2 regions of the Pseudoalteromonas sp. S554 genome follow, and region 1 is predicted to be linked to the other one. Evidence: riboswitches for the same ligand, from Rfam matches in the RefSeq annotation. Region 1 holds a riboswitch; the other holds the start of a gene.

Evidence for each region. Region 1 has a riboswitch for lysine ahead of dapA (4-hydroxy-tetrahydrodipicolinate synthase). Riboswitches for the same ligand answer to the same signal wherever they lie in the genome.
Region 2: it holds a riboswitch for lysine, as region 1 does, so the genes downstream of both, lysC (lysine-sensitive aspartokinase 3) here and dapA (4-hydroxy-tetrahydrodipicolinate synthase) in region 1, are expected to answer to the same signal.

What each region holds. Positions count from the first base shown of each region.
Region 1 covers NZ_PNDV01000040.1:56,341-71,601, forward strand. Annotated here, with positions in the region: gene CWB65_RS10650 (PLP-dependent decarboxylase) at 1-647, opposite strand, end outside; gene CWB65_RS10655 (2,3,4,5-tetrahydropyridine-2,6-dicarboxylate N-succinyltransferase) at 647-1,387, opposite strand; gene dapA (4-hydroxy-tetrahydrodipicolinate synthase) at 1,403-2,287, opposite strand; lysine riboswitch at 2,416-2,612, opposite strand; gene CWB65_RS10665 (DNA-3-methyladenine glycosylase I) at 2,804-3,508, shown strand; gene CWB65_RS10670 (protein adenylyltransferase SelO) at 3,511-4,920, shown strand; gene CWB65_RS10675 (OmpA family protein) at 5,310-6,365, shown strand; gene acnB (bifunctional aconitate hydratase 2/2-methylisocitrate dehydratase) at 6,657-9,254, shown strand; gene CWB65_RS10685 (2OG-Fe dioxygenase family protein) at 9,454-10,086, shown strand; gene CWB65_RS10690 (cysteine desulfurase-like protein) at 10,096-11,331, shown strand; gene CWB65_RS10695 (2OG-Fe(II) oxygenase) at 11,393-12,097, opposite strand; gene CWB65_RS10700 (acyl-CoA thioesterase) at 12,131-12,520, shown strand; gene CWB65_RS10705 (aldose epimerase family protein) at 12,745-13,710, shown strand; gene CWB65_RS10710 (TonB-dependent receptor) at 13,924-15,261, shown strand, end outside.
Region 2 covers NZ_PNDV01000004.1:1,081-16,341, forward strand. Annotated here, with positions in the region: gene CWB65_RS02340 (S41 family peptidase) at 1-502, shown strand, start outside; gene CWB65_RS02345 (hypothetical protein) at 581-985, opposite strand; gene CWB65_RS02350 (alpha/beta fold hydrolase) at 1,171-1,983, opposite strand; gene sbcB (exodeoxyribonuclease I) at 2,185-3,630, shown strand; gene CWB65_RS02360 (NAD(P)-dependent oxidoreductase) at 4,035-4,916, opposite strand; gene CWB65_RS02365 (glutathione peroxidase) at 5,038-5,589, shown strand; gene CWB65_RS02370 (2-hydroxyacid dehydrogenase) at 5,685-6,671, shown strand; gene CWB65_RS02375 (NYN domain-containing protein) at 6,758-7,432, shown strand; gene CWB65_RS02380 (sodium-dependent transporter) at 7,437-8,759, opposite strand; gene CWB65_RS02385 (4'-phosphopantetheinyl transferase family protein) at 8,900-9,655, shown strand; gene lysC (lysine-sensitive aspartokinase 3) at 9,809-11,188, opposite strand; lysine riboswitch at 11,264-11,436, opposite strand; gene nhaD (sodium:proton antiporter NhaD) at 11,547-12,794, opposite strand; gene CWB65_RS02400 (MksB family condensin complex protein) at 13,014-14,300, shown strand; gene CWB65_RS02405 (condensin complex protein MksE) at 14,306-14,854, shown strand; gene CWB65_RS02410 (Mks condensin complex protein MksF) at 14,851-15,261, shown strand, end outside.

The DNA.
Region 1 (15,261 bases):
AAGTTATTAGCCAAGGTGGTAAGCGGTGCAATCATTTGCGACCACAGCTCGCTTAGCTTTTGCGTGCTGAGCATATTGCCCCACTGAAAAATATGCAGGCCATCAAAATTAAGTGCTGGGTAATCGCCAGTATTGAGCGCTTGCCATTCATCGCAGCCAAGCCCAAACGGAGTTAGGCTGTCGCCGCCTAGTGGGTTTTTTTCACCTTCAGGCCAGCGTAGTTGCACACGCAATAAAACTTGCAGCTGCGTATTTTGCAGCTGCGCTTGTTGGTTTAACCAACGCACTTGATTGAGGCTTTCGGCAACAAAAATACGTACGCCGCGCTCGATAAAGTGTTTAATTTGTTTAGGGCTCTTTGCAGGCCCTGTGTTGAGCACGCGCTGCGAACTAATACCTTGTGCAAGGACTTGTTCAAGTTCACCTTTACTTGCTACGTCAAAGTTAAAGCCTGCGCTATCTAAGCTTTGAATAATCTTAGAAAGCGGGTTCGCTTTTACTGCATACCAAAGTTTTACATCGGTTTGCGCAACTAAGCGCGTAAGGTGTGCGTTTAGTTTATCTAAGTCGTAAACAAAAAAAGGAGTATCAAGCTGCTGTGTAAGCGTATTAACAGCGGTTTTGATTGGCGTGCTCAAAAAGCTCATTATCGTAAAACCTCTTCAAGTAATAATGATGCATCGCTTTGTTCGTCGCGGTATTTAACAATTAACGCACACGACATGCTTAAACCTTGCTCACGTGCCCATTCGTTAGACGCCGGGCGAGAGCCAGGTATTACAATTGCGTATTCTGGGATTGGCTCGCCTTTATCTAGCTGACGCTCGTTAACACAGTCGTAAACCGGAATAGTTGCAGATAAACGCACGCCTGGTGCCAGTACCGCGCCTTTTTTAACCACTACGCCTTCAACAATGACACAACCTGCGCCAATAAACGCATCGTCTTCAACTACTACTGGGCTTGCCCCAATTGGCTCAAGTACACCGCCAAGTTGAACGGCTGCGCTCAAATGTACGTTTTTACCTACTTGTGCACATGAACCCACTAATGCGTGGCTATCAACCATAGTGCCTTCGTCGATGTATGCGCCAATATTTACGTACGCTGGTGGCATAATAATAGTGCCTTTAGCTACGTAGGCACCGCGGCGAACACTGGTGCCACCTGGTACCATACGCACGCCGTCGTCAGTGCTAAATTCTTGCGGTGCAAGGTTGTGCTTATCAACAAACCCGCCTGCAAACTCGGTGTTAGTGCCATTTTTAAAGGCTTCTAAAATGCCTTGTTTTACTTCTACGTTAGCTTCCCATTGGCCGCTTTCGTTTTGTGATGCTGCGCGTACTGCGCCCGATTCTAAATTATTAAGTAGTTCTAACCAGCTCATTATAAAAACCTGTATTTAATGCCAAGATAAAATGGTGTCGTTTGCAGTGGTAATGCAATCGGTTTGCGTTAACTCAAGATGCGTTAAAGGCGGGCGCAGCAACGGGCTACTTAAGCGGCCTTGTTGGTGCATTAGCACTTTAACGGGAATAGGGTTTGCTACAGCAAATAGGCTATTAATAGCGCGAGTCCACTGAGCAAATAAATTGGGGTGTTGGCCACTTAAGCTGCGTTTTACAAATTCGTGTGTTTGCAAAGGCCACGCGTTTGCCGCAACAGATACTAAGCCTTTTGCACCTGCTTGGGCAAAGTAGGGCATAAGTGCATCGTCGCCACTGTATAACGCTAAATTAGGCGCGGCTTGTCGGTATGCTTCAAATTGGGTGATGTTGCCACTGGCTTCTTTCAAAGCCCACAGTTTTGGGTGCGCTTTTAAGTTTTCAATGGTTTCGATAGGAATGCTTACACCGCTGCGCCCAGGTACGTTGTATAACATACACGGATGCGCGCTTTCGTTTAATAAGCTTTCGTACCAATGTGTTTGACCTACAGCCCCTGGTTTTGCATAAAGAGGCGAGCCTAATAAGTAGCTGTGAATAGGTAATTGGTTACAGTAGCTAACCCATTCTTTTTGTTGGGCCAAGTTACTACCACCCACAGCAACCATAAGCGGTACATTGGGTTTTAATTGGCACACATGCTCAACAATGCCTTGCTGCTCATTAAGCGTAAGGGCTAAGCCTTCACCTGTGCTACCGAGCAGTAAAATACCGTTGTGTGCTGCTTCTTGTTCGCTAACAAGTGTTGTGAGCGTGTCGTAGTCAACATTACCTTGTTGATCAAACGGCGTAACAAGCGCTGTCCACAGTGCGTAGTCGTCTAAATTGAAATTATTGATCATCTCTTACGAACCTATAAGGTGTTCGAGATATTAAAGGGGCTGTATGATGTGAGCCGCATTAACGTCGTTCGAACAGTATTCGAAGAGCGAATGGGCTTAAAATAATAGGGCGCACAGCCTTATTATTTAAGACCAGAAGCTCTCCACCAAACTAATAAGCTGTTTTAAAACAGCTATTGGTGACAGTCGCTAGGATTCAACCTAGTCGCCCGAAGTAATTGCTTCGCAAAAGCGTTTACCTCTCGGCGGTATTCCCCTGACGTATGCTCACTGGAGTTTGCGCTCCTAACATACGCTACCTGAATAACGCACCTCTTCTAGCCCTTTGTATTTTGTTTAACCGCAAAAGGTTTAACAAAATACAATTTAAATAGGGTAATTGCGGCGATTAAAACATTTTAGCCGTCTAGGTGTCAAGTTGCAGGGTACAGATTAGTTCATCGAAAATGTGGGTGGTTACGTATTGGCTGCTTTTCTCGTAAACTAACCCTATGAGCAGCGAGGTATTTAATAAGTATGGAAAAATTTAGCGATATTTATAAGCGAGCAGTAGAGCGAAAAGGCTCTGAAAAAATGCTTAAGTTATTACTCGCAAAACCCTTATCTAAAAAAGCATTAAGCACGTTAAGTGACGACGATTGGCTTGAAGAATTTACCCGAAAAGTTTTTCAAAGTGGTTTTTACTGGTCGGTAATAAACAGCAAATGGCCGGGCTTTAGAGAGGTTTTTTGGGAATTCAGCGTTGATAAGCTGTTAATGATGCCGCCCGATATGCTCGAGCAAAAAGCGAGTGATGAGCGTATTATTCGTAATTATAAAAAAGTGAAAACAATTCCTGAAAATGCCTACATGATCCACGAAATAGCACAGGAATATGGCAGTTTTAGCAAGTTTATTGCCCAGTGGCCAACAGATAATATTATTGGTTTATGGGCGCATTTAAAAAAGCACGGCGCCCGATTAGGCGGTAATACAGGCCCTTATGCCTTAAGAGCACTTGGCAAAGACACTTTTTTACTTTCGCGAGATGTAGAGAGTTACCTAAGGGCACATAAAATTATTGATGGTGGGCTGCAAACTAAAAAATCACTCACTGCTGCGCAGGCATTTTTTAACGAAATGCAAAAGCAAAGTGGTTTAAGTATGCAAGAGCTAAGTTTAATTGTGGCCTATGGTGTGGGTGACAATCGCGTAGGTATACGTCAACAGTCAGGAAATTAACCATGAAACTAGTGCCGAGATACACAGACATAGCAGATAATTTCGCAATAGAAGATCAACCATCAAGCGTTGCAGCTCCGCAACTGCTTTTGTGGAACGAAGCGTTAGCAAAGCAGTTTAATATAGATGTTGAGCCGCAGCTGCGTGCTAGTACCTTTGCAGGCAATGAATCACAGCAAATAAAGTCGGTAGCGCTTGGTTATTCGGGGCACCAGTTTGGTCACTTTTCGCCGCGCTTGGGTGATGGGCGAGCGCATTTGCTTGGTGCTATAAATGACGATAAAAACCAGCTGTGGGATATTCAGTTAAAAGGTTCAGGCGCTACCCCGTATTCTAGAGGTGGCGATGGAAAATGCGCACTAGGCCCTGCTATTCGTGAATATGTAATGAGTGAAGCTATGCACGCATTAGGTATTCCCACTACTCGCTGTTTGGCTGTGGTTGGCACCGGCGAAGCGGTTTACCGTAATCCGCCCCAACCTGGGGCTGTTGTTACTCGCTTAGCAAGCAGCCATATTCGCGTTGGCTCGTTTCAATACTTAGCAACCCAAGGCGATTCAGAGGGATTGAAAAAATTAGCTGATGTAGCCATTGAACGCCATTACCCTGAAATAACGAGTGAAGGCCCTGAGCGATATATCGCTTTTTTGACAGCAGTCATTAGCAATCAAGTGAACTTGATTATTAATTGGATGCGCGTTGGGTTTGTTCATGGCGTTATGAACACCGATAACACCCTCGTAAGTGGCGAAACCATAGATTATGGCCCGTGTGCAATGATGGATAGCTTTGACTTTGACACCGTATTTAGCTCTATAGACAAGCAAGGCCGCTACGCTTTTGGTAATCAGCCAAATATGGCGAGTTGGAATTGTGCTCGCTTAGCTGAAAGCCTTATCCCATTAATTAGCGATGATGAAGAAAAAGCTGTGTCATTACTTACTCCCGTCATACATCATTTTTCAGAGCAATTTAATACTCAATTTACAGTAATGTGGAGCAAAAAATTAGGCCTGGCTGGTGCAAAAGAGGGCGACAAAGATCTTGTTTCTGAGCTACTAACATTATTGCAAGCACATCATCTTGATTACACCAATACTTTTGATGCACTGACGGAGTTTGTGAATGGCAATGCAACTATTCCAAAAGAATTAATTGAGTGGGCGAATAAGTGGCAAAGCCGAACAAGTAACGATAGCTACAAAACCATGCGAGCAGCCAATCCACGTATAATTCCGCGAAATCATATAATTGAAACAATATTAGCTGAATATAATGAGCTTGGTTCAAGTAAACTGATGAGCCGTTTTGTAAAAGTAGCTAATAATCCGTACTTGTTCAGCGATGATATGGCCGAATTTCAAGAGGTGCCGTCAAATGATACCGACTATAAAACTTTTTGTGGTACTTAAGTGTTGTAAAAATAGATAAGTTAATGATTATAAATAACGATATTTTAGCACAGAGATGTTCATTGATTGAGCAAAGCAAATTCCGGTGTTACTATCTAAACATAAAGATAAGTTAGTTTCATTGTGAGCAAGAACAATTGATTGAGTTGTCTTTGTGTCTTCTGCAGATTATCGATTTATATGATCAACTAGTTGGTTTCTAGCTAGGTAAAGTTTTAAATTTCACCTAAACTGATTTGTTGGATATCGTTATATCGCATTGAAAAAAATTATAAACTTTATTTTTCGTTAAGTATTGATTAACAAAAGTTGAGTTAGTCTGTATAAAACTCAGTGAGCTAGTACTTAATTAGCCACAATTTATTAGTTGTTAAAATGGGAAGAAAACAATGAAATTAAAATCACTAACTATTGCAATTGCGTTAGCTGCAACTAGCGTATCTACTTTTGCTGCTGACAAGCAAGAAGGTTTCTATATTGGCGCATTTGGCGACTACTACGATGCGTCTTGGGAAAATATGAGCGCACAGGCTGGTCTTGACGTAAACGAGTCGACTGGCTTTGGTCTTGAAGCGGGTTACCGCTTCAGCGATTTTTGGAGTGCTCGTTTAGAGTATGCAGATCTTGATTTCAATGCATTCGACAAAGCCGCTGGTAACCGTAACAACATCGACGGTAGCCGTTTTGGTATTGATGCGCTTTACCATTTAGATGGCGGTCCTTTCTACGGTTTAGTTGGTATTAAATCAATGGACGTTGTTGATGACAACACGTTCTTAAATGCAGGTGTTGGTTACAGACACTTCATTACTGACAACTTATTCGCTAACGTTGAAACTGCTGTATATCAAGGTATTGATAAAGGTTACACAGATGTTGGCGCTAAATTAGGTATTAACTATTTCTTTGGACAAAACACTATGCCTGCTGAGCCGGTACAGCCTGCGCCAGAGGTTGTTGAAGTTATGGTTGAGCCAGTAGACAGCGACAATGACAATATTTTAGATGCTGATGACAAGTGTCCTAATACACCAATGACAGATGCTGTTGATGGTACTGGTTGTACTTTATATGAAGATAAAGAAGTAACTGTGAGCTTATTAGTAACGTTCCCTAACGACAAAGCTGCTGTATTACAGCGTTACTTAGACGACATCGATCAAGTTGCATCTTTCTTAAAAGATTACCCAGATACAACAGTGCTTTTAGAAGGTCATACTTCAGCAGTAGGTAAAGCGACTTACAACAAAATGCTATCTAAAAAGCGTGCTGATTCGGTAGCTAAGCAACTGATAGCTGACGGTATTGCATCTGACCGTATTACTACGGTAGGTTTAGGTGAAGAACGCCTTAAAAATGAAGCTAACACAGCCGCTGCGCACGCAGAAAACCGTCGTGTTGAAGCGCACATCAAAACAATCAAAACAGTAAAAGTTTTACGTTAATAGATTATTTTGACTATAAAAACCCAGCTTATGCTGGGTTTTTTTATGGCCGCTATTTATGCTGCCTACCTAAATAATAATGATTATTACTTAACAAGTATTCATGGAAATAGAATTTCCCTTAACTACTATTCATAGTGTTTATAGTCGGTATAATCAGTTGTGTAACTGGATGGATTTTCATCTATCTATAAAAGCTTTATAATTACGCGTTAGAATACTATAAGTATTGGGTAACAAGTGCGCATGAAGCGCTACCGAATACTTTCACGTCACCAAGAGGGCAATATTGTGCTACAAGAATATCGTAAACACGTAGAAGAACGTGCCGCGTTAGGTATCGTACCAGCGCCATTAGATGCTCAGCAAACTGCTGATCTTATTGAATTAATAAAAAACCCACCGGCAGGTGAAGAAGAATTCATTTTAGATTTATTAATCAATCGTGTACCACCAGGTGTTGATGACGCTGCTTACATCAAAGCAGGCTTCCTAGCCGCTGTTGCTAAAGGTGAAGCGACTACTTCTCTTATTTCTAAAGAAAAAGCAGCTGAATTATTAGGAACAATGCTAGGCGGATACAACATCGCGCCAATGATTGACCTACTTGATGACGAATCATTAGCGCCAATCGTAGTAAAAGGCCTTTCAAACACATTACTTATGTTTGATGCTTTCTACGACGTAGAAGAAAAAGCCAAAGCGGGCAATGCGTTTGCTAAGCAAATTATCGAATCTTGGGCTGCAGCGCAATGGTTTACAAATAAGCCAGCAGTAGCTGAAAAAATCTCTGTTACTGTATTTAAAGTAACGGGTGAAACAAACACCGATGACTTATCACCTGCACCAGATGCATGGTCACGTCCTGATATCCCACTTCATGCTTTGGCAATGCTAAAAAATGAGCGTGATGGCATAAACCCAGATAAAGCAGGTGAAGTAGGTCCTATCGTTCAGCTTGAAGAACTAAAAACTAAAGGCTTACCACTTGCTTATGTAGGTGACGTTGTAGGTACTGGTTCTTCTCGTAAGTCTGCTACTAACTCTGTGCTTTGGTTTATGGGTGATGATATCCCATTTGTACCAAATAAACGTGTTGGTGGTGTATGTTTAGGTAACAAAATAGCACCTATCTTCTTTAACACAATGGAAGATTCTGGCGCATTACCAATCGAATTAAATGTTGACGAGTTCAACATGGGTGATCAAATTGATATTTACCCATACGAAGGTGTTGTTAAACGCCATGGTACTGATGATGTTATCTCTACTTTTGAACTTAAATCAGATGTAATCCTTGATGAAGTTCGTGCTGGTGGTCGTATTCCACTTATCATTGGTCGTGGTTTAACAGACAAAGCACGTACATCTTTAGGTTTAGGTGCTACTGATGTATTTAAAGTACCAGCAGTGACTGAAGAGTCAGACAAAGGCTTTACACTAGCGCAAAAAATGGTTGGTAAAGCATGTAACGTAGCCGGTATTCGCCCAGGCCAATACTGTGAGCCTAAAATGACTACTGTAGGTTCGCAAGATACTACTGGTCCTATGACACGTGATGAACTTAAAGACTTAGCATGTTTAGGTTTCTCTGCAGATTTAACAATGCAGTCATTCTGTCATACCTCTGCTTACCCTAAACCAATTGACGTAAACACGCACCATACGCTTCCTGATTTCATCATGAACCGTGGCGGTGTTTCACTTCGCCCTGGTGACGGTGTAATTCACTCGTGGTTAAACCGTATGTTATTACCAGATACCGTAGGTACTGGTGGTGATTCACATACTCGTTTCCCACTAGGTATTTCGTTCCCAGCGGGTTCTGGTGCAGTAGCATTCGCAGCAGCAACAGGTGTTATGCCACTTGATATGCCTGAGTCTATTTTGGTTCGCTTTAAAGGTGAAATGCAGCCAGGTATCACATTACGTGATCTTGTTCATGCAATCCCTTACTACGGTATCAAAGAAGGCTTATTAACGGTTGAGAAGAAAGGTAAAATCAACGAATTCTCTGGCCGTGTACTAGAAATTGAAGGTGTTGAGCACTTAACTGTTGAGCAAGCATTTGAACTATCTGATGCATCAGCAGAACGTTCAGCTGCAGGTTGTACTGTTAAGCTTTCTAAAGAGTCTATCTCTGAGTACCTTGAGTCTAACATTGTTATGCTTAAGTGGATGATCTCTGAAGGTTACGGCGATGTTCGTACAATCGAGCGTCGTATTACTGCAATGCAAGATTGGTTAGCTAACCCAGAACTTATGGAAGCTGACGCGGATGCAGAATACAAGCACGTACTTGAAATCGACCTAGCTGATATTAAAGAGCCGGTACTTTGTGCACCGAATGACCCAGATGATGCGCGTTTACTATCTGACGTTACAGGCGAGAAAATCGATGAAGTATTTATCGGTTCTTGTATGACTAATATTGGTCACTTCCGTGCCGCAGGTAAATTATTAGATGGCTTTACTGGTCGTATTCCAACACAGCTTTGGGTTGCTCCACCAACGAAGATGGATAAAGACCAACTTACAGACGAAGGTTACTACGGTATCTTTGGTCGTGTTGGTGCACGTATTGAAACTCCAGGGTGTTCACTGTGTATGGGTAACCAAGCACGCGTTGCAGATAAAGCAACAGTTGTTTCTACCTCAACACGTAACTTCCCTAACCGTTTAGGTACAGGCGCAAACGTATTCTTAGCATCAGCAGAACTTGCTGCAGTGGCGGCAATTTTAGGTAAATTACCTACTCCGGCTGAGTACCAGGAATATGCAGCGAAAATCAATGCAACGGCAGCAGATACTTACCGTTACTTGAACTTCCACCGTATGCCTCAGTACACTAAAAAAGCAGACAATGTAATTATTCAGCAAGCTGTTTAATTTATAGAGTTTGAATAAAAAACCCGCTTCGGCGGGTTTTTTATTGTTTAAATATAATTTAGATTATTCATGCTTTAATAGCCTTATACTGAATTAAAATTAAGTATTTTTCACATTTAAGTTGGATAATAAAGCAATAATTCCTCGCTACATGCATTAAAATCTCTTTTAATATTCTCATTATTTTAGGCGAGATTTCATGACTGCATTAAACAACCAGAATTTACTGCAACTTCGTTTTATTAACCAAGCAAATATTGATTTGGTTAAGCCTTCTTTTGATAACCTACCTGCAAATCCATATGCAGATGGCGAATTTCGTAAGCGTCGTTATTCAGTAATTAAATTTCAAGATGGTGAGCTAAAATTGCAAGCTGCCAAAGCATTTGTTCAAGACGATTCGATTAATACGTTTCAAGGTAACGTTGAACGTACTTACGAAAATTTAGAGCAAAGCCTACTTGAATCAGATGGCATGAAAAGTATTGTCAGTGAGTTTTGCCAGCTTACCGGTATTGATGAAGATCGCGATATTGAAATACATCAATTTAGAATGTTAGCCATTGATAGCGATACGCCAGCAGCGCCTGAAGGCGTGCATCAAGATGGTTTTGATCATGTATGTATATGCGGTGTTTCGCACGAAAACTTAGAAGGTGGCGAGTTACTTGTATACGAAAACAAACAAGCTGAGCCATGTTTCAAAATGGAAATTAAAGACGGCATGTTTGCGCTTATAAACGACCGTCAAGTGTGGCATAACGCCACACCAATGAACAAAGTTGATGCCAGCAAACCAGGTTACCTGGATTGCTTTGTACTTACGTCTTAAGGGATGAGCATGAATATAGCGCAATTACGTGAGCAGTTTCCGGCATTAATGCAAAGTGTTGATGGTAAATCGCCGATATTTTTAGACGGCCCTGGTGGCTCTCAAGTGCCGCAGTCAGTGCTTAATGCAATGTCTGCTTATTTAGGACACTACAATTCAAACCTAGGTGGTGCGTTTTTTTCAAGCGATAAAACTGTTGAGCTAATGGCAAATGCACGCCAAGCTGCAGCAGATTTACTTAATGCGCCAAGTGCTCAAAATATTGTGTTTGGCCCTAACATGACAAGCCTTACCTTTAGTTTTAGCCGAGCTATATCGCGCGATTGGCAAGCCGGTAATGAGATCATTGTTACTAACGCCGATCACTTCTCAAACGTGTCATCATGGCAGCAAGCCGCAGAAGATAAAGGCGTTAAGGTTAATACTGCCTTGATTAATGAAGCCGATTGCAGCCTAGATATGACGCAGTTTGAAAGCTTATTAAACAGCAAGACTAAGTTGGTGGCTGTTACCTATGCTTCAAATACTACAGGCTCAATTAACGATATTGAACGCATTATAGAGCTAGCTCATGCTGTGGGCGCTCTTGTGTATGTTGATGCGGTACATTATGCGCCGCACGAGCTTATTGATGTACAAGCCCTTGATTGCGACTTTTTAGCCTGCTCAGCGTATAAGTTTTTTGGCCCACACTTAGGGATGGTGTACGGTAAAAAAGAGCATCTTGAAGGTTTTACGCCTTACAAAGTAGAGCCCGCCAAAGATGTAGCGCCGGGACGTTGGGAAACAGGTACCCAAAGCTTTGAAGCAATGGCAGGCTTTATTGCCGCTGTTGATTACATTGCTGCAATTAGCGAGCTTGATGATGGCCATACACGCCGTGAAAAGCTAACAGCTGCGTTTGCTAAAACTAAACAGCACGAGATGGCGCTCAGTGAACACTTTTTAACGCGCTTAGTTAATTACCCTCGTATAAAGTTGTACGGTATTGATGACTTTGATCGATTAAACGAACGTACCCCTACGTTTGCTTTAACGTTTGAAGGTTTAGAGCCACGCGCCGTTTCAGAGTTTTTAGGCAAACAGCATATATGTGTGTGGGATGGACATTTTTACGCGCAAGGTTTGTGTAAGCAATTAAACGTGCTTGATACAGGCGGTGTAGTACGTATTGGTTGTATGCATTACAACACAGTCGAAGAGCTTGATAAGCTGTTTGATATGTTTGACGAGCTACTTGGTTAAATAGGTCGTCTATTAAATATATAAATAAGCCATAAGTGTTACTTATGGCTTATTTATTGGTTTAGCTTTTAGGTGCACCATATATTTGCTCTGCACGGTTAAATAGCACCCACGAGGTTAAAATATACTTATCGTTTGATACTGGCTTATTACCTCTATGTGTATGCGTAAAGTAGCCAGGCGCTATCACCATGGTGCCTTTTTTAGGGGCTATTTTACGGTTTTGATAATAAAACTCCGTTTCTCCACCTTCCTCGACATCGTTTAAGTAAAACATAAATAAAAGTACACGATGCAGGGCTTCATTGTGTTGTAACTGAGGATACACTTCGCTGTGCCAGTAAGGATAACCCCCTTTATTTACCTCGTATTTCTGCGCTTGGATATTACCTAATCTAAATATTTGCTGCACAAGGACAGGGAGCTGTGGCTTACCCACTTCATCAAAATTTTCTTGAGTTAAATCTACTACTTCCCCCGTTTTTGGATGATAAACCTTTAAGCCAAATGCGCCAATCATCATAAAAATATGTTCTTCAATATAGTTAAAAACATGTTGTGCAGTCGTTTGTTGTATATGTTTTAATTGCTCTGCGTATTCGGGGTGACTATTTAGGTGCAGGTCGTGACTGTCTTTTTTCTTTAAATCAACACCGCCTGAAGTAACCCCTTGTTTTACATGCGGGCTTTGCGTGAACGTATTAATAAAGTTATCGCAAAAATCATCGCTCAATGCGTTTTCATAAACGCGAATAAAGTCCGTCATGGTTTACCTTTGTATAATTATTTTTGGATTAATATGTTTATTGAAAAAGTGATACCGCGCTTTAGCGAAACAGATGCACTCGGACACATCAACAATACCGTACTCCCCGTGTGGTTTGAAGCCGCTCGCGTCCCTATTTTTAAATTTTTTACGCCAGACTTAAACCCACATGACTGGAAACTAATCATTGCCAAAATAGAAGTGTCGTTTGTGGGGGAGTTATTTTATGGCCACGAGATCACGATTAAAACGTCTGTAGATCACATCGGCACAAGCTCTTTTGTACTCAAGCAAGAGGCATTTCAGCATGATAAATGCTGTGCAATTGGAAAGGTTGTAATGGTCAGATATAACTTTGCTGAAAGAGCTAAGCAAGCTTTGAGCACTGAAGAAAAAGCAGCACTTGAGAAGCATATGGCTTAATTTACAAACCGATACTGCGGTGTTACGCACATTTCAACTTAGCCAATTATAAAAAGGTAGTCAGTATTAACGTTAAATAAATAGCGCAATTGTAAATTTTATTAAAAAATTTAACGTTTTTTAATTGAGTTACCAATATGAGTTATATACTATTTATAATATATATAGCTGCCTTATCTAACTAATATAGTTTTCTAGGTAACTTTTGAGGAATGTGCGTGACGATGACAACCATTGATGAACCAATGCGGGTTATACAGCTTAGTGACTCTAAGAATCTAACTGCCGAAATATTGCCATTTGGTGCAATAATTAAAAGCATTAAATTTAAAAACCAAGAAATGACGCTTAGCGTCGACGATCCTCAGTACTATCTTGAAAACCCATTTTATTTAGGCGCTACAGTAGGTCGATACGCTAATCGTATCGCTGAAGGGCGTTTTAACTTATCTGGCTCGCAGTATCAACTGGAAGCAAATAACGGCCCTAATAGCCTACACGGCGGCGTTAAAGGCTTTAATAAAGTACTTTGGCAAGTAACCAAACAAACCGACAGTGAGGTTGAGCTTTATTATTGCTCAGTGGATGGCGAAGAGGGTTTTCCTGGAGAGTTAAAAGTATGGCAAACCATTACTGCAGAAAATGGGCAGCTTCTACTTAAGTTTAAAGCGACTTGCAATAAAGAAACTCTCGTTAACTTCACTAACCATTGCTATTTTAATCTTGAGAGCAGCGACACTATTGAGAACCATTTACTTCAGGTAAATGCGACCCACTATTTACCCATTGATGAGCACAGCATCCCATTGGGCGAGCCTGCCCCCGTTGCAAATAGTTGCTTTGATTTCATTAAGCCAAAATTAGTTAAAGATGCATTAACGCAAAGTCACACCCAATTAGATGCAGCTAATGGTTTAGATCACTGTTATGTATTTGAAAACGACGACAGCCTTCATACCATGGCTACTTTAACGTCGCAGCAAACCGGTATTAATTTAACACTCAAAAGCACTCAGCCAGGCATGCAGTTATACACAGCAAACTTTGTTGGTGCTCCTTTTAAGCCGCGACAAGCACTGTGTCTTGAAGCGCAAAATTGGCCTGATGCGCCAAATCGCGAAAATTATCCTAAAGCTAATTTATTGCCTGATGAAGAATATAATCAGGTTATTATTTATGCATTTTCGTAAGTAAACTCAATACGTTAACATGATGTTTTATGTTAAAAAAAAGAAAATAAAAAGAAAACCCATAGTAATAAAATAATGCCTACAACTAAGGAAAGGGTTGCACTTTTACTTAGTTTAAAGTATTTATAATATAAATAGTATTTGAAATAATTTTAAAGCTATTCAACCATCACAACGACAAAATGACTACACACAATCAGGAGTTTTTAAAAAATGATAATTAACAATAAGTTATCGTTCAACAAGAAAACCGCGCTTAGTATTGCTATAACAGGCATCTTGGCAAGCGGTAGCGTTGCAGCTCAAGGCGCGGAAGGTGATACACCTAAAGTAAATGAAGATGTTGAAGTTATCGCAGTAACGGGTATACGCAGCAGCTTACGTTCATCAATGTTAGATAAAAAAGCATCTAATGTTGTTACAGACGGAATTAAAGCAGAAGATCTTGGTAAATTCCCTGATTTAAACGTGGCAGAGTCTCTGCAACGTATTACAGGTGTAGCTATCGACCGAAGTGGCGGTGAAGGTCAAGCCGTAACAATTCGTGGTTTTGGTCCACAGTTTAATACGGTTCTTGTAAACGGTCGCCAAATTGCGACTGATAGTGCAGGGCGAGAATTCAATTTTGATGTGTTAGCGGCTGACCAAATTACAGGTGCTGATATTTATAAAAGTAATAGCGCTTTACTTCAGGAAGGCGGTATTGGTGGTACGGTTAACGTAACAACTGCACGTCCTTTTGACTTTGGTGGCTTGCATGTAATTGGTTCAGTTAAAGGCATGTACGAAAGCCTTTCTGAAGAAGTATCTCCGTCGGCATCATTTTTAGTAAGCAATACATTTAACGACGATAAGTTGGGTGTACTTTTTGCTATTACTAATCAGCAGCGTAAACTTCAAAATAACCAAATTTTGACAGCCGGTTGGCGCGGTGGCCAAACAATTTCTAACCCACAAGACGGTGTGTTATTTGATAATGCATACATTCCACGTAACTGGGACCAAGTTGTTGATGAGCAAGACCGTGAGCGTACTAACGCAAGCCTAGTGCTTCAATATGCACCATCGGATGACATTACAGTAACGGTTGATGGTTTGATTTCGAAGTTTGAAGTTGATTCAACAGTTCGCGACCTTGCATCTTGGTTTGAACCAGATCGTGTAGGCAGTGCAACAATTGATGAAGCAACAGGTACACTATTAACGTTTAGCCAAGATGTAGGTTTAGGTGCGCCAAGTGGTAACCCTGCAAGTGACTTTGTATCTCATACACGTAACTCTCGTGATGTAACTAACAAAGCATTTGGTATTAATGTTGATTGGCAAGTAAACGAGTCATTAAAAGCGAAATTTGATGTATCTCGCTCAACAGCTGAAAATGATCGTGCTGGTCGAGATCGTTTTAACGTAGTGGGTATTATTAACAGCTACAGCTTTGATGGCACAGGCGGTGTTCCAACTGTTCAGCATGATGGTTTTGATAATGGCTCTCTTCCAGATCCAAGCCTTGCTCGCCTTCATTACAACGAAATGGGTAACCAGTTTACCAAC
Region 2 (15,261 bases), on a different contig from region 1:
GCAAGTTTTAGGTAAACCTATGTTTAGCTATGAGTACAATAAAAATCGTAGCGCTAATAGCGTAAACTTTGAATTAAGCAATAACAAACCACGCCTAAACTTACCTCGCGTTGTGGTATTAACCACTGAGCAAACAGCATCGTCTAGCGAACTAGTAATTAATGCACTAAAGCCTCACATAGACGTTCAGGTTGTAGGGACTAGCACTAGAGGTAAACCCGTCGGCATGGATATAAATAAGCTATGCGACCATGTAGTATTCGCTATCAACTTTAAAATGGTGAATTCTGAGGGGTATGGCGACTACTTTAACGGTTTACCTGCAGATTGTTACGCCGAAGACACCATTAACGTAGATTGGGGTGATACAAAAGACCCTCTTTTAAACGAAGCGATCTACCTATTAACAAATAATAGCTGTTCAACATCTCAATCAGCTCAATTACCGAAACAAAAATCCTTTAAAAATAATTTTGGCTTATTTGACAAAAACACAATCTAAGTGCCTTAAATAAACACAAAAAAGCCCCAGCAGGTTAAACCTAGCTGGGGCTTTTTTTAAAATATGCTTGCTAAAAGCTTATAAAGAAAGCTCTTCTTTAGCGCGATTTAAGTTGTGCGATACCATAGTGCTGTTAGACATTTGGTTAGCTTCGTACAAATCGGCTAATGCAGCTGTTTCGTTATTCGATTTCAAACGCGCTACACCACGGTTACTTAGTGCGTATGAAGTAAGCTGGCGTACTTTAAAACGTGGTGCGTCAGCATCCTTTAAAAGCGCAATTGCTTTAGTACAAACTTCTTCAGCTTGTGCATAGTTTTTTGACTTAACATTAAGTGCACAGCTGTTAAAAGATTGCTCAAGTGGCTGTGGCGCTGTTGCAGTTTCGATAACCATTAATTTGTAATCACTTTGATCAGCCATTGCAGCAGCTGAACAAGTAAGTAAAGAGCTAAGAGCGATAGTTTTGATAAAAGTTTTCATGGTCATAATCCTGTTTGGTTAAGTCGTGCTTGTTGCCGACAACTGAACTTTATAGAATTCCCATCAAACCGACAAACGATAAAAACAAACCTAGTAAGTGAAGAAATCTAACCTATAGACTTTAGTCTAATGCCGACCATTAATTTCGAAAATTGATACTTATCAAAACAACCAAAAATTTAAACTTATTGAGTGCGTTCAAGTAACTTAACTATCTGGGTTACAACCATTTTTGGCTCATCATTTTGTGGATAGTGATAGCTTTTATTTGTAATTACTATTTCACCTTGAGGAAATGCATTAGCCCACTTTGAATGTAAGTCACCCCACATTTCACGCGCTTGGTCGGTAAAAAATAATACAGGTGGCTTTTTATACTTTTTAACGGAGGCGATAACAGTCAAGGGTATATCAGCAATTTGAGGGTAATCAGGTAGTGGGCGTTTTGCCCAAAAATCTAAATACTGATTCGACATACCATTTTTCATATCATCCAGCTTTATTGCAGCAATTTCTTTTTCTGCGCGTGGCAAATCAATTGCGCGCATAATATCTACATCGTGCTCTGATGCAGGCTCAATTAACATTAACGCTTTAATCTGATTCGGGTATGTTGCAGCAAATACACGCGCAATATAAGCACCATAAGAATGGGCAACGTATACAACAGGCTCTTCTATTTTCAGTGTTTTGAGTAATAATACAACCTCAGCAGCGTATTCTTCTGAGCTATAGTTTTTCTTTATTTGTGCAGAGCCACCATTACCAATACGAGAATACCGTATAACTTTTGCGTGCTTGGTAAGTGATTCAAAAATCGGATCCCAATCACTTAAACCAGCAGAGCCACCCGCTTCAAGTAAAATGGTATGTTTACCATCACCTGCTAATTCGTATTCAACGTCAAAACCATTTACTTGAACCTTAGCCGTACTGGCTATTACAACGTGTGGAATGAAAAGCGAATAAAAAATGATTGCGGTAAAGAGTATTCTCATCATATTTTTTACTTAAGTTAACTTAAAAAATACCATATGCGATATTAAATATGACTTCCAGCGGTAATAGTTAAAATTTCTAAAGTTTAAATTAAGGTACCTATAAACTCCCTCGCCCATATGCCATAATCTAAATAATTCATTATTTTAGTAACTTGGCGCATATTTAGGCGTTTTTAAGTTAACTACTCAGGGTTTACTATGGCATATCAAGAGCAAAATCAAGCAACAATCTATTGGCACGATTATGAAACTTGGGGGGCGAGCCCTCAAAAGGATAAGCCGAGCCAATTTGCAGGTATTCGTACCGATCTTGATTTAAACATTATTGGCGAGCCGCTTATTGAATATTGTAAGCCGCAAGCGGATTACTTGCCCCACCCTGAGGCATGTTTAATTACCGGTATAACGCCACAAGTGGCAATGAAAAAAGGCTTGGTTGAGGCTGAGTTTATAGCAAAAATTCATGCCGAATTTAGTTCGCCAAACACCTGTGTGGCTGGTTATAACAGTATTCGCTTTGATGACGAAGTTAGCCGTTATAGCTTTTATCGTAACTTTTACGACCCGTACGAGCGTGAATATAAAAACAATAATAGCCGCTGGGATATTATTGATTTGGTCCGTGCGTGTTATGCGCTTCGCCCTGAAGGTATTGAATGGCCGTTAAAAGAAGACGGTAGCCCAAGTTTCAAGTTAGAACATTTAACAGTAGCTAATGGTATTGAACACGCCGCTGCGCACGATGCGCTAAGCGATGTAACTGCCACTATTGCACTGGCTAAGCTAATAAAAGAAAAACAACCTAAGCTATATAACTTCTTTTTTGGGCTGCGGAATAAAAAAACGCTTGGCGAGTTAGTTGATGTATTTAACATGACGCCGCTGGTGCATACATCATCGCGTATTCCTGCAACGCAGGGGTGTACAACGTGGGTGGCGCCTATGAGCTTTCATCCAGTAAATAAAAACGCGGTTATTTGTTTTGATTTAACCCAAAGCCCGCAAGTTTTACTTGATTTAAATGTAGAAGAATTACGTAAACGTTTATACACCAAACGCGTAGATTTAGCCGAGGGCGATTTACCTGTTGGCTTAAAACTGGTGCATTTAAACAAGTGCCCTATTTTAGCGCCTGCAAAAACATTATTGCCTGAAAACGCAGCCCGTTTAGGAATTGACCGCGAGCAGTGCCTCGCTAATTTAGCTATTTTAAAAGCTAATACCGAGCTTCGCGATAAAGTCACTGAGGTGTTTAACGAACAAGGCGATTACAGCGCAACCACTAACGTTGATTACTTACTTTACGATGGCTTTACAAGCCACGCCGACAAAGCTAAATTTGCGATTATTCGCGATGCTAAGCCAGATGAACTAGCGGGCTTAAACTTAGATTTTGAAGATAAAAAGTTCAATACATTACTGTTTAGATACCGCGCACGCAATTGGCCTGAAACGCTCAACCAGCAAGAACTTGATCAATGGCGCCAGTATTGTCAAAACAAATTAATGCACGGGGAAGATCAACCATCAATCAGCGCACAAGATTTTATGATCACCCTTGAAAACTTGGCACATGAGCACGACGACAGTGAAAAAAACCTGACTATTTTAAAAGCGCTTTATAACTACGCGCAAAGCATGTAATTTGCTTTAAGCGTATTGGTCAGCGCATATAAAAACGCGACGCTTTAATTACTAAAGCGTCGCGTTTTTATTTAAATTATTATGGGCTTCGCCCATCACGCAAGCAAGCTTCGCGTCTACAAAACAAGCAATAATTTTTATTTAGCCCTTAGCCGTCGAGCTTACTAACGCGAAAGCGTAGCTTTTAAAATAAAAAACTTTTGCACAAAGAGAACAAATGAGAAGTAAATGAGAAAACATACAGACCAACAACAACCTTTTTAGCACTATCACTGCCTCTAAAAGCGCAGCGCCTCTTATCCTCTTTGTGAATAAGTCACATTATGGGCTTTGCACATCACGCAGGCAAGCTTCGCGTCTACAAGTTAAACGCGAAACCTGTTTAATTTAAAACACATACATAGTTATTTTTTATGCAGCGCTTCTATTCGTGCAAGTAGGCTTGAAGTGTCGTATCGGCCGCCGCCAAGTGCTTGTACATCAGCGTAGTATTGGTCGACCGTTGCAGTCATTGGCAACGTCGCACCATTGTTTTTAGCTTCATCAAGCGCAATGCCTAAATCTTTGCGCATCCAATCTACGGCAAAACCAAACTCGTACTCACCTGCCCACATTGTTTTGTAGCGGTTTTCCATTTGCCACGAACCTGCAGCGCCTTTTGATATGGTTTCAATTACTTTTTCACCGTCAAGGCCTGCTTGCTTAGCAAAATGTAATCCCTCGGCTAAACCCTGTACAACACCGGCAATACAAATTTGATTAACCATTTTACAAAGCTGGCCCGAGCCTACGCCGCCTAACAATTGGCTAAAACGGCTAAACGCCGCCATTACAGGCTGTACTTTTGCAAATACGGCTTCATTGCCACCAGCCATTACCGTTAAAACGCCATTTTCTGCACCGGCTTGTCCGCCGGACACTGGCGCATCGATAAAGTCAATATTTTGCAGCGCCGCTTTTGCAGCTACTTCTCGGGCAACTTCTGCAGAGGTTGTTGTGTGATCAACTAATATGGTGTGCGGTAACATACCCGCCAAAACGCCATTATCACCATAAACTACAGAACGTAAATCGTCGTCGTTACCCACACACATAAACACAATATCAGCGCCTTGAGCAGCTTCGCGTGGGGTATCTGCAACGCTTCCTTTGTATTGTTCAGACCAACTTTGCGCCTTTGATTGCGTACGATTAAATACACATACGCTATGACCTTTATTGGCTAAATGCCCCGCCATTGGGTAACCCATTACGCCTAAACCTATAAATGCGACTTTCATTGACATAAAAATGACCTATTTAACTGCTAACTTAGAAACTAGGTCCCGATTATGTCAACCGGCCAACAAAAAAGCGAATGAAAGTCTTTGTAAAATTTCCACCAATTGGAAATTAAGTAGGTAACCAATGGATAGTATTTATCAGTTTAATGCACCACTTTATAACAGTGAGAATTTTTCTTTAAGCGAGTTAAAAGGCAAAACCGTACTCATTGTCAATACAGCCAGTAAATGTAGTTTTTCAATGCAATTAAATGCTCTCGAAAAGCTATACCAAGAGTACAAGGATCGTGGCTTTACGGTACTTGCATTCCCATGTAACCAATTTGGACAAAACGAGCCACTTGATAATTTAGCTATCAGAGATTTTTACCAAATGCAGTTTGGTGTTTCGTTTAAAGTATTTGGTAAAGTTATGGTAAATGGCCCAGACGCTCACCCTTTATTTAGCTATTTAAAATGCCATACCCGCGGTATTTCACAAAACCGTGCAGTGAAATGGAATTTCACAAAGTTTTTAATTAACTCGCAGGGGCAATTAGTCGCACGCTATGCACCGCGTACTAAACCTGAAACACTTAAACAGGTTATCGAAACACACCTACAGAAAGCCGTTGAACCAAGTGACATAAAAGCAACACCCATTATGTCTGCTTTAAATAGGCGCACAGCGCTGTAAATAAAAAGTAATCGCTACTTGAGCACATGGCAGTAACGTAGTTTAATTTAAACAGGTTTACTATTTTAAACGCACCAAATTGTTGGAGCCATACCATGAACATTGCTTTTTTTAGCGCGCAAAAGTACGAAAAACCTTTTTTTGAACACAGTATTGCAACTCATAATAGCTTAGCAATAACCTATTTTGAGCAATCGCTTAACGAGCAAACAGCGGTGTTAGCAAGCAATTACAATGCAGTGTGTGTATTTGTAAACGATACAGTTAATGCCCAAGTTATAAGGCTATTAGCAGCTCAAGGTGTAAACACTATATTACTGCGCTGTGCCGGTTTTAATAATGTTGATTTAGATGCGGCAAAAGCACATAACATTCATGTTTTGCGTGTACCAGCATATAGCCCCGAAGCCGTTGCTGAGCACTGTATTGCGCTTATGCTTACACTGAGCCGAAAAACACATAAAGCCTACAACCGCGTGCGCGAAGACAACTTTGATCTAAATGGGTTACTTGGCTTTAACTTGCACAACAAAACAGTGGGCATTATTGGGTGCGGAAAAATTGGCTTAGCACTGTGTAATATACTCAATGGATTTGGCGCAAACGTTTTAGTGTGCGACCCAAATGCAATACCGGGTAACTACTCCATTACCGACCTAAACACGTTACTTACCCAAAGCGATATTATTTCGCTGCATTGCCCACTAAACGAGCAAACCCATCATTTAATCGATGAACATGCTTTTGCTAAAATGAAACCCGGCGTTATGCTTATCAACACCTCACGTGGTGCATTACTCGACAGCAAAGCCTGCATACAAGCACTTAAAACACAAAAACTAGGTTACTTAGGACTTGATGTATACGAGCAAGAATCCGAACTTTTTTTTAAAAACCACAGCGACGAAATAAACCAAGACGATATATTTTCCCGTTTAGTTGGTTTTAAAAATGTCCTGATCACCGGGCATCAAGGCTTTTTTACTCAAGAAGCGCTCACCGAAATAGCAAACACCACCATTACAAATGCTCTTGAGGTTGAACAGAGTAAACCGCTTACTAACTCCGTTTTTAAAAATTAACATTTATAGCCATTTACACTTGCCAAAATATGCATTGCAGTGGTATCAATTAGTTATATTTAATGGCTTTTTTAGCAGGTGTATAAATGGAAAAAACAGCGTTATTCATAGATGCAGAAAATATAAGCCATAAATATATAGAGCAAATAATGGCTAAGTTTGAACATATTGAGGTTAAAAAAGCATATGGCAACTTTGGGGCTGTACAGCTAAAACCTTGGGTTAATATATGTTCGCGCTTTGCTATAGAAATGGTGTACCAAGAAAAACTTGTAAAATCGAAAAGTAATGCTGCCGATATTGCGTTAACTGTCGGGGTTATGGAGTCATTGTATGTCTCGCCGATTGACACTTTTGCAATAGCGTCATCTGATTCTGACTTTGCGGCGCTAGTACACTTTTTAAGACGAAATGGTAAAAAAGTAATAGGGTTTGGTAATAATACAGCGAGCGCTAAACACTATTTTGATGATTTTTATATTTTAGGTAAACAAAGCACCATACCCAAAGTAAAAAATAAAAGTATTGCCTCTGTTGATACCTACCATTTAGCACTGGTGAAAGAAGCCGTTGAGAACACACAACATGCAAAAACTGGACTCTCTGAAACAGTGGATGTTGGTACCTATCTTCATCGAATATTCAACATTACAAAAAAGCAGCTAGGCGTAAGTAAGCTATATCAATATTTTAAATATCACGATCAGCATTTTAAAATGCAAAAAGCCCCCGACGGAGGCTTTTTAGTCTCGTTGCATTAAGTTATTAACCAAACGCGACGTTTGCAAACACCAAGGTCATTAATATTGGGCATACAAAACGAATATACTGGGCAAACCAAAAATGCGCGCCGGTGCTAGCTTGGTGTAACTTATTACCTCGTTTGAACATCCAGCCAACCGTTATAAAATAAAATAACCCCATTAACGGGAGTTGGTACTGAGTAAACACCATAATAACTAAACCAAATAACCAATCGAAGTTTACTATAATTGCACTCGCACATATTAAAACCACTAAGCTTACCAACCATGTGGCTTTAGTTCGGTTTACATTGTGGTTTTCAACTAAAAACGCAACCGGAATTTCAGTAGACGAAATAGTCGAGGTCACAGACGCTATCGACATCAAAACAAAAAACAATAAACCAACCAGCAACCCTATTTCTCCCATGGTATTGAATAGCTCAGGTAAAATGGCAAATATAAGCTGCCCTTCACCTATTAATTTACCGCCACTAAACACTTCAACACCATTATGCTGTGCAACATAAATAGCCGGAATAATAAGTAAACCAGCTAAAAATGCAACGCTCGTATCAAGTAATGCAACACTTGCCGTTAGTTTTGGTAAATTGGCATCAGGCTGTAAATACGAGCCGTAAATCATCATACAACCCACCCCTAACGACAACGAAAAAAACGCTTGTCCCATAGCGGCAATAATTAAATTTGGATCGAGTATTTGACTAAAGTTAGGCATTAAATACGCTGCAAAACCTTCGCTTGCGCCATCCAAAGTGGCTATATAAGCAATTAGCGCAACAAGTAACACCAATAGCATAGGCATCAGTCGGCGCGACCAGGTTTCAATACCCGATTTAACACCCTTTAAAATAATGCAGGCCGTTAAAATAAGCATTAATGGTGTAAATACAAAATTACGGGCTTGCGAGTCACTGTGTAAAAACTCGCTCACACTGTGTAAACCAACAAACGTTGTAACAGGCTCAATTGCGTACGACAGCATCCACCCTGCCACAATTGAATAAAAACTCAACATGACTACAGCGCCCGCCAGGCCAATATAGCCCGCAGCTGCACCTATTTTACGGTTGCTATCTTGCCATGCGTTACCCAGCGCTTTTACCGGATTTGCTTGTGCGTTATGGCCTAAATAAAGCTCGGTATATAGCGCCGGTAAAGCCAATAAAAAGATAACCAGAAAATAGACGAGTAAAAATGCTCCACCGCCATGATTAGCAGCTTGTGTAGGGAACCCCCATATATTACCCAAACCCACTGCCGCGCCAGCAGCGGCTAAAACAAAACCAAGTCGGCTTTGAAACCCATCACGCATTTGTGCCATACATCTACAAATCTGTTATTATTTTGATTGTTGTGAATTAAACCATATTTAATGCCAGCTGAGTAATAAAATTGTATTCAGCCTTTGTTTGTCGCGTTAACTGCTCACAATAACAACGACTTTTTACTTTTTGAGCTGATATGACCGCACATTTTTTTAATAACGCCTTAACCATAACGCCAACAGATTTTGCCAATTTACCTAAAGGCAAAAGTACCGTTTTGTTGTTCGACGCTAATACACTTAGTTTGGCTAATTACAATTTGGCGAGCTTACTCAGCGAATTTGAATTAACCGTTATTAACCGCCGTAAAAACCAAATAGCTAAAAAAGAATATGTAGCAAGCCGCTTACTTTTAAAATTGCTTGTAAAATCCACCTTCCCTGAATTTTCAAATGTGCCATTAAATGCCATTAACACAAGCTTTAACGAATCCACAGCTAAATTAGAGCTGCATATTAACGAGTGCGTTATTAATACGTGTATATCGCACTCTCATGGTTTTGTTGGGGTTGCTTTAAATTTAGAAAGCGAGGCGTTTGGCTTCGACCTTGAAAAAATTAGCTTAACGCGCCCGTTTGAAAAACTAGCCAAGCATTTTTACCATACAGACGAAGTTACATTAATTACGTCTCAACCCAATACGCAAAGCCAAGCCAATACCTTTTTTAGAATTTGGACATTAAAAGAGTCATTAGCTAAAGCAACTAGTCGCCCTATTGCCAAATTACTTAGCCCCAACGTATTTAACGAATTAACCTTAGTAAGCTTGGCCGCAAGCAGCCAAGTGGTAAACACGCAAACAGAGGCGTTTGATTTAACCTTAGTGCATAAAAAAAGCACCGACTGGCGGTGCTTTGTGTTAACCGATTTCTCGCTTATACCAATCCGCTAAATTAAGTGATCTATTTTGAGGGTAGATAAACGTGTTGATAGCTAGGCAAAAAATTCGTTATTTAGTTGTTCTAAATGAGAATTTTTTAAAACAGATAGCGACACCTTTAGCCCCTAAAAATGATTAAGTATTATTGCGAATTGGTATTGCTAGTTAAGCTTCTAACAAACGGCTATGAATAGCCTGAACCACATTATCAGATTCACTTTGCTCGACTAAAAAGCATAGGTTGTGCTTGCTTGCACCATGACAAATTAAGCGAATATTAAAATCACTTAATACCTGCATTAAGTTCATTTCGTGTTGGCGAAGTTGAATCTCAGAGCCAATAAGTGCCACTAGTGTTAAGTTGTTTTCAACCGATACATGGCAAAATTCAGCAAGCTTATCTAAACACGCTTGGTCGAGCTCTGGGCGCGACGCGTTAGGCGCATTATCAAGCGTTATTGCTACACTAATTTCAGACGTAGTTACCAAATCAACTGATATATTAAACTCGCTTAAAATAGTAAATACACGGGCTAAAAAGCCACTAGCCAATAGCATTTCAGGGCTTTTAAGGGTGAGCAAAATTTGATTTTTACGCTGGGTTACCGCGCGAATTCCTGGCTGCTGCGATTTTTCACGCTCTATCCACGTACCACCACGTTCAGGCTCGCGGCTTGAACCAACAAACACATTAATATGACTACGACTAGCGGGTAAAATAGTAGCTGGATGCAATACCTTTGCACCAAAGGTAGCCATTTCAGCAGCTTCATCAAAGCTTAAACGAGCAATAGGCGATGCCTTTACACATAATCGCGGATCGGTACTAAAAATACCCACAACATCAGTCCAAATATGTACACTTTTGGCGTTTATTGCCTCAGCAAGTAAAGCGGCACTGTAGTCAGACCCACCACGGCCAAGCGTTGTTGTTTGTCCAAATTCGTCACTGCCAACAAAACCTTGGGTTACAATAACTTGATCATCTAACAGAGGGATCAAATATTCTTTAGCAGCTTGTGCTGTTGCGCTTACATTTGGCGTTGCTTTTCCAAACTGACTATCTGTTTTAAGTACTTGGCGTACATCAAAGCGATCGGCATTTAAGCCTTTTAAACGCAGCACTTGCGCAAATAAATACGACGATAAACGCTCACCAAAGCTAAGTAACTCATCGTGCTGCTGATCAGTTGTCAGTGTTTCAAGCGCTAGCGTTTGGAATGCTTTTAACGTTTCGTTAAAACCTACGGCTAAATCGGCATCAAGCGATAACTCATCTAAAATAGCCTGTTGAATGGCTAGCACGCCGTCAATGTGTTCTTGGCGCTGCTTTGGGGTAATGCTTGATTTACACAGTGCAACCAAATGATTAGTTACGCCGGCACTGGCGCTTACAGCGACAATACGCACGCTTTTATCGGCAACAATAATTTCGCTACAACGACTCATCGCATCAAAGTTAGCCACACTGGTTCCGCCAAATTTGGCAACGATGTAATCTGATTTAACGTCCGATACTGCTTGCGGCACTGATTGGGTAGTCATTTAGTCTCCTTTTGCGGTATCCAAACCGCGATAAAACAAGAAGAACTTGGCAAGTGAATGCTTGAAGGTAAATCCACTGCCAGAAGCTCTCCACCTAGATTGGTGACAGTTTTGAGGATTCAGCCCCATAAACCGAAAAACAACATCGACGTAACGTTGGTTTTCTCGGCGAGTACTTCCCTCTTTAATGGTTATGGGCGTTCGTCACCTACCATTAAATACCTAAGTATCGCACCTCTTCTGAATGTTGTATTAACCAATGGCTAATAAAACAAAACCCCACTATAAAGTGGGGTTTGAAAGTTAACGTTTAGACGTCTAGCTGTCAAGCGTTTTAATGCGGTTTGTTAAGCAAAACTTAAACAAACCCGCCCATGTAATAAGCGCCCGCATAACCCACGGTATAACTTACTAACAAATAGAGCGACAAACGTAAGTAACTCATAAAAGTTAGCTCTTTTACTTTACTCATGGCAATAATACCCGCAGCCGATCCAATAATTAGCATAGATCCGCCAACACCGGTTGCATAAGTAAACGATAACCAATCTTGCTGGCTCATTACTATATTAGCTTTTAGTAAAGCAGCAGTGAGCGGTACGTTATCAACCCCGGCCGACAAAATACCCATTAAGTAGTTAGCGTACTGTGGCGCCATAACGGTGTAAAGGTCGGTAAACTTACTAAGCATTCCAATCTCTTTTAAAGCACCTACCAATAATAAAACCCCGACGAAAAACAGTAAGGTGTCGTATTCTATGTCGCGTACGTAGTCGATAATATTTTTGTTTATGTCTTTTTTGCGCATTAAAAATTGCGCCACTAAAAACATGATTGATAGGCCACATAAAAAAGTTAATAAAGGCGGTACACTGTAAATTACACTCAGCGCAAGTATGCTTATAACTGTAGATACAAAAATAACCGCAATGGTGATATCGGTTTTTTCTATGCGTTTTTTTCCAGACTTTGAAAAGGTTACATCCCCTTTCATGCCAATACTTAGCATTGCAGCTAAAAGCATAACGCTCATAAATGCAGGCGCAATAAGCAGTAATAAGTTAGCAATGGTTACCTTGCCATCTAAAAATATCATTAAGGTTGTTACGTCACCGGTAATTAACGACACACCACCGGAGTTAACACCAAACACAATAAGTGTGGCATATTTTATAAGCTTTTTAGGCGGTAGTTTTAACGACATAACTACAGCAAGCGATATTAACGTAGCCGTTACGTTGTCTGAAACCGACGAAAACAAAAAGGCAAATACCCCAACCAAAAACATCAGCTTGCGTTCGCTAATACTTGTTGGCATTACTCTGTGCACAATATTTTCGATAAACCCTTTTGAGTTTAAATAAGCAACAAAGGTCATGGCGGCCATTAAAAACAACCACAGCGATGCTATCTCTAAAATATTTTCGTTAAGGAGTTCTTGTACTTGCTCTGGGCTTTGCCCATGCAAAGGGAAAATAAACAGGAGGATCCAGCAAAGCGTGCCAAAAAAAAGCGTGGTTTTAGCTTTATTTACATGGATGATATCTTCTATAACAATCAATAAAAATCCGATCGCTATCAGGGTTAGAATAATCGTGGAAACCATGGGTATTAAATAACCTTTGATATTGTTTTAAAGAACACACGCAAAGTCCCTCTCGACGTGCCTATTTTCGGCGCGAATGTTAGCACTGCGGCTATACAAAAACTATTATTAAATAGTCTTAAAAACGAATACCATATACAGGCTAGATTAATTAGAATACGTAATAATGAGACGCTTCTAAATTCTCAATAATAAATTACTAGGATGTTGTAACACCTTATGATCCCAGCTAAAAAGCGACTAAATACCCTTAGCGAACATTGGGGAGTTTTAGAGCTATTATTTAAACGTTTTAAAATGGCCGACTTTAGCCTAAAAGACGTGCAAAATGCTATAAAACAAAAACAACCCACGTGGAACAACGAGCGCATTTACAAAGAAACAAACCGTTTGCTCAATCAAGATATTTTAATTCCACTGGCTAAATCATCACAGCTTGAAATTAACCGTGCAATTGCTGACTTTGCTACTTTTTTACTGCAAGAAGAGCATTTGGGCTTAGCACAAGAAATTAGCGTGTTAGTAGACGATCTTGCCCGTTTAGGTAATCGTTTAGATAACGCTGGTAGCATGGAAGACTTTGACGATTTACGCCGATTTAGCCGTATTATGGATGATCGGGTACGTAAAATAATGAAGCTCTACGCGCACAACGAAAACGCCATTTTAAATATTGTTGAACAAGCTAAATCAAACAATGCGGTGCAATCACTACAAAAACGCTACAAAGCAGTAATTGAAGCCTTTGACGAATATATAGAGCCCATGCTTGAAATGGTCGATATTAGGGGCGATTTTCATGCCTGCTTTACAATAATAGAGCAGCAAATCAGTAAACAAATCGAATTTATTGAACGCTCTGGTAAAGCATACACCGACAAACGCATGCTAGAACAGCTACGAACTCGCATACTCGAAATGAACCTAATGGGCCGAGAGAGTTTACGTAAAAGTGCCGATATGCTCATGCCCCTGCGCGAAGAGCTACGCCGAAATAACTTAGTTACACGCCAAGCGGCCAAAGTGCTCGGCCTTGTGCGTAAAAATGGCGTAGATAACATGCTAAGCGCTGTACAACCTAATTTTGTAACCGACTCTCAGCGTTATTCGCTTGGGCAACAACGCCATATTATCGCGTACATGGCAAGCTTGGTAGAATTTGAACATGAAGAATATCAACTTCCCGAACAACAAGACGTACCCGCATTTGTAACGCCTAACATTCCTGACTACAACGATGTAAAAACAAGCTTTGCTAAACGCTTTAACAAAAAACGTAAAAAACCACAGCCGCTGCTGCAGTTTTTAGATGAAAGCTACCCCGACTTAGACGCCGACGAAATGCTCTTTTTATATCAAAAATTAGTCAGTGATAGCGACATTGAAATTAGCCAAAGCGATAAAAAAGCCCGAGTAAAAATTGCCGGCCAACACTTTTCACTTTACCCATTTAATTCTCAGGCTTCAGATTCAGCAACTCAGCCTAATACTGAGGCAGATAAGTAATTACCATGACACATATAAACCTAGAAGAACTCACTCACCTGCAAGCAATCAATAAAAAATTAACTGCGGGTTACCACATTTGCGAACAAGACAACGTAATGTGGCAAGAACTCGACCAACACATTGAATCTTACAGCGCACTATTTACCGCATTAGGCCACGACATAAAACACGATAGCCGTGGCTTTTACTATTTTGCCAGCGACGAAAGTACGCCAAATATGGGTAAAATATCTCGCGCTATCGCACTCACTATTTACATTTTAATTGAGCACTTTGCCAATACCGGTAAAGACCCAATGCGCGCCCTGTTTGATGAAGTAAACGATTTAGAACTGATGCAAACCTTAGTGCAAATAAACAAGCACTTGTTTGATCAGCTTGAGATATTTTCGGGCTCAGATTTACGAAAAGATGTTTACCTACGTATGGTTCGTTTAGGTCTTGCCCGTGAAGTAGAAGGCGGCTTTATGCTACAAGCACCTATTCACCGCTACATTGATGCATTAATGGAAGTAAACGAAGAAACCTACATGACGGAGGACGAGGAATGAACAACTTATACGGACTGAGTAAACTCGCCCTACTTAATACCGCAGGTTATGCAAAGTGTGTGATCCCGCTTGATAAAAGCAGCTCTATTTGTGCGCCAAATAATACCGGTAAAAGCTCGGTTATTAACGCCCTACAATTTCCGCTAATAAACGATTTACGCCTTACCGAATGGGACGGGCACGATTTAGATGAAACCCGTAAGTTTTATTTTTCATCGGATCAGTCGTACATTTTACTTGAAGCTAACCTCCCCCATGGCTCGGTGGTTATTGGTGTAGCGGGTCTGGGTAAAATAGCCGGTTACGCCCACCAGTACTTTTGTTATCAGGGCAAGCTCGATTTAGAACAGTACACGCAAGGTAATACCATAATTAAATTTACCAAGCTGTTTAATCATTTAAAGTCG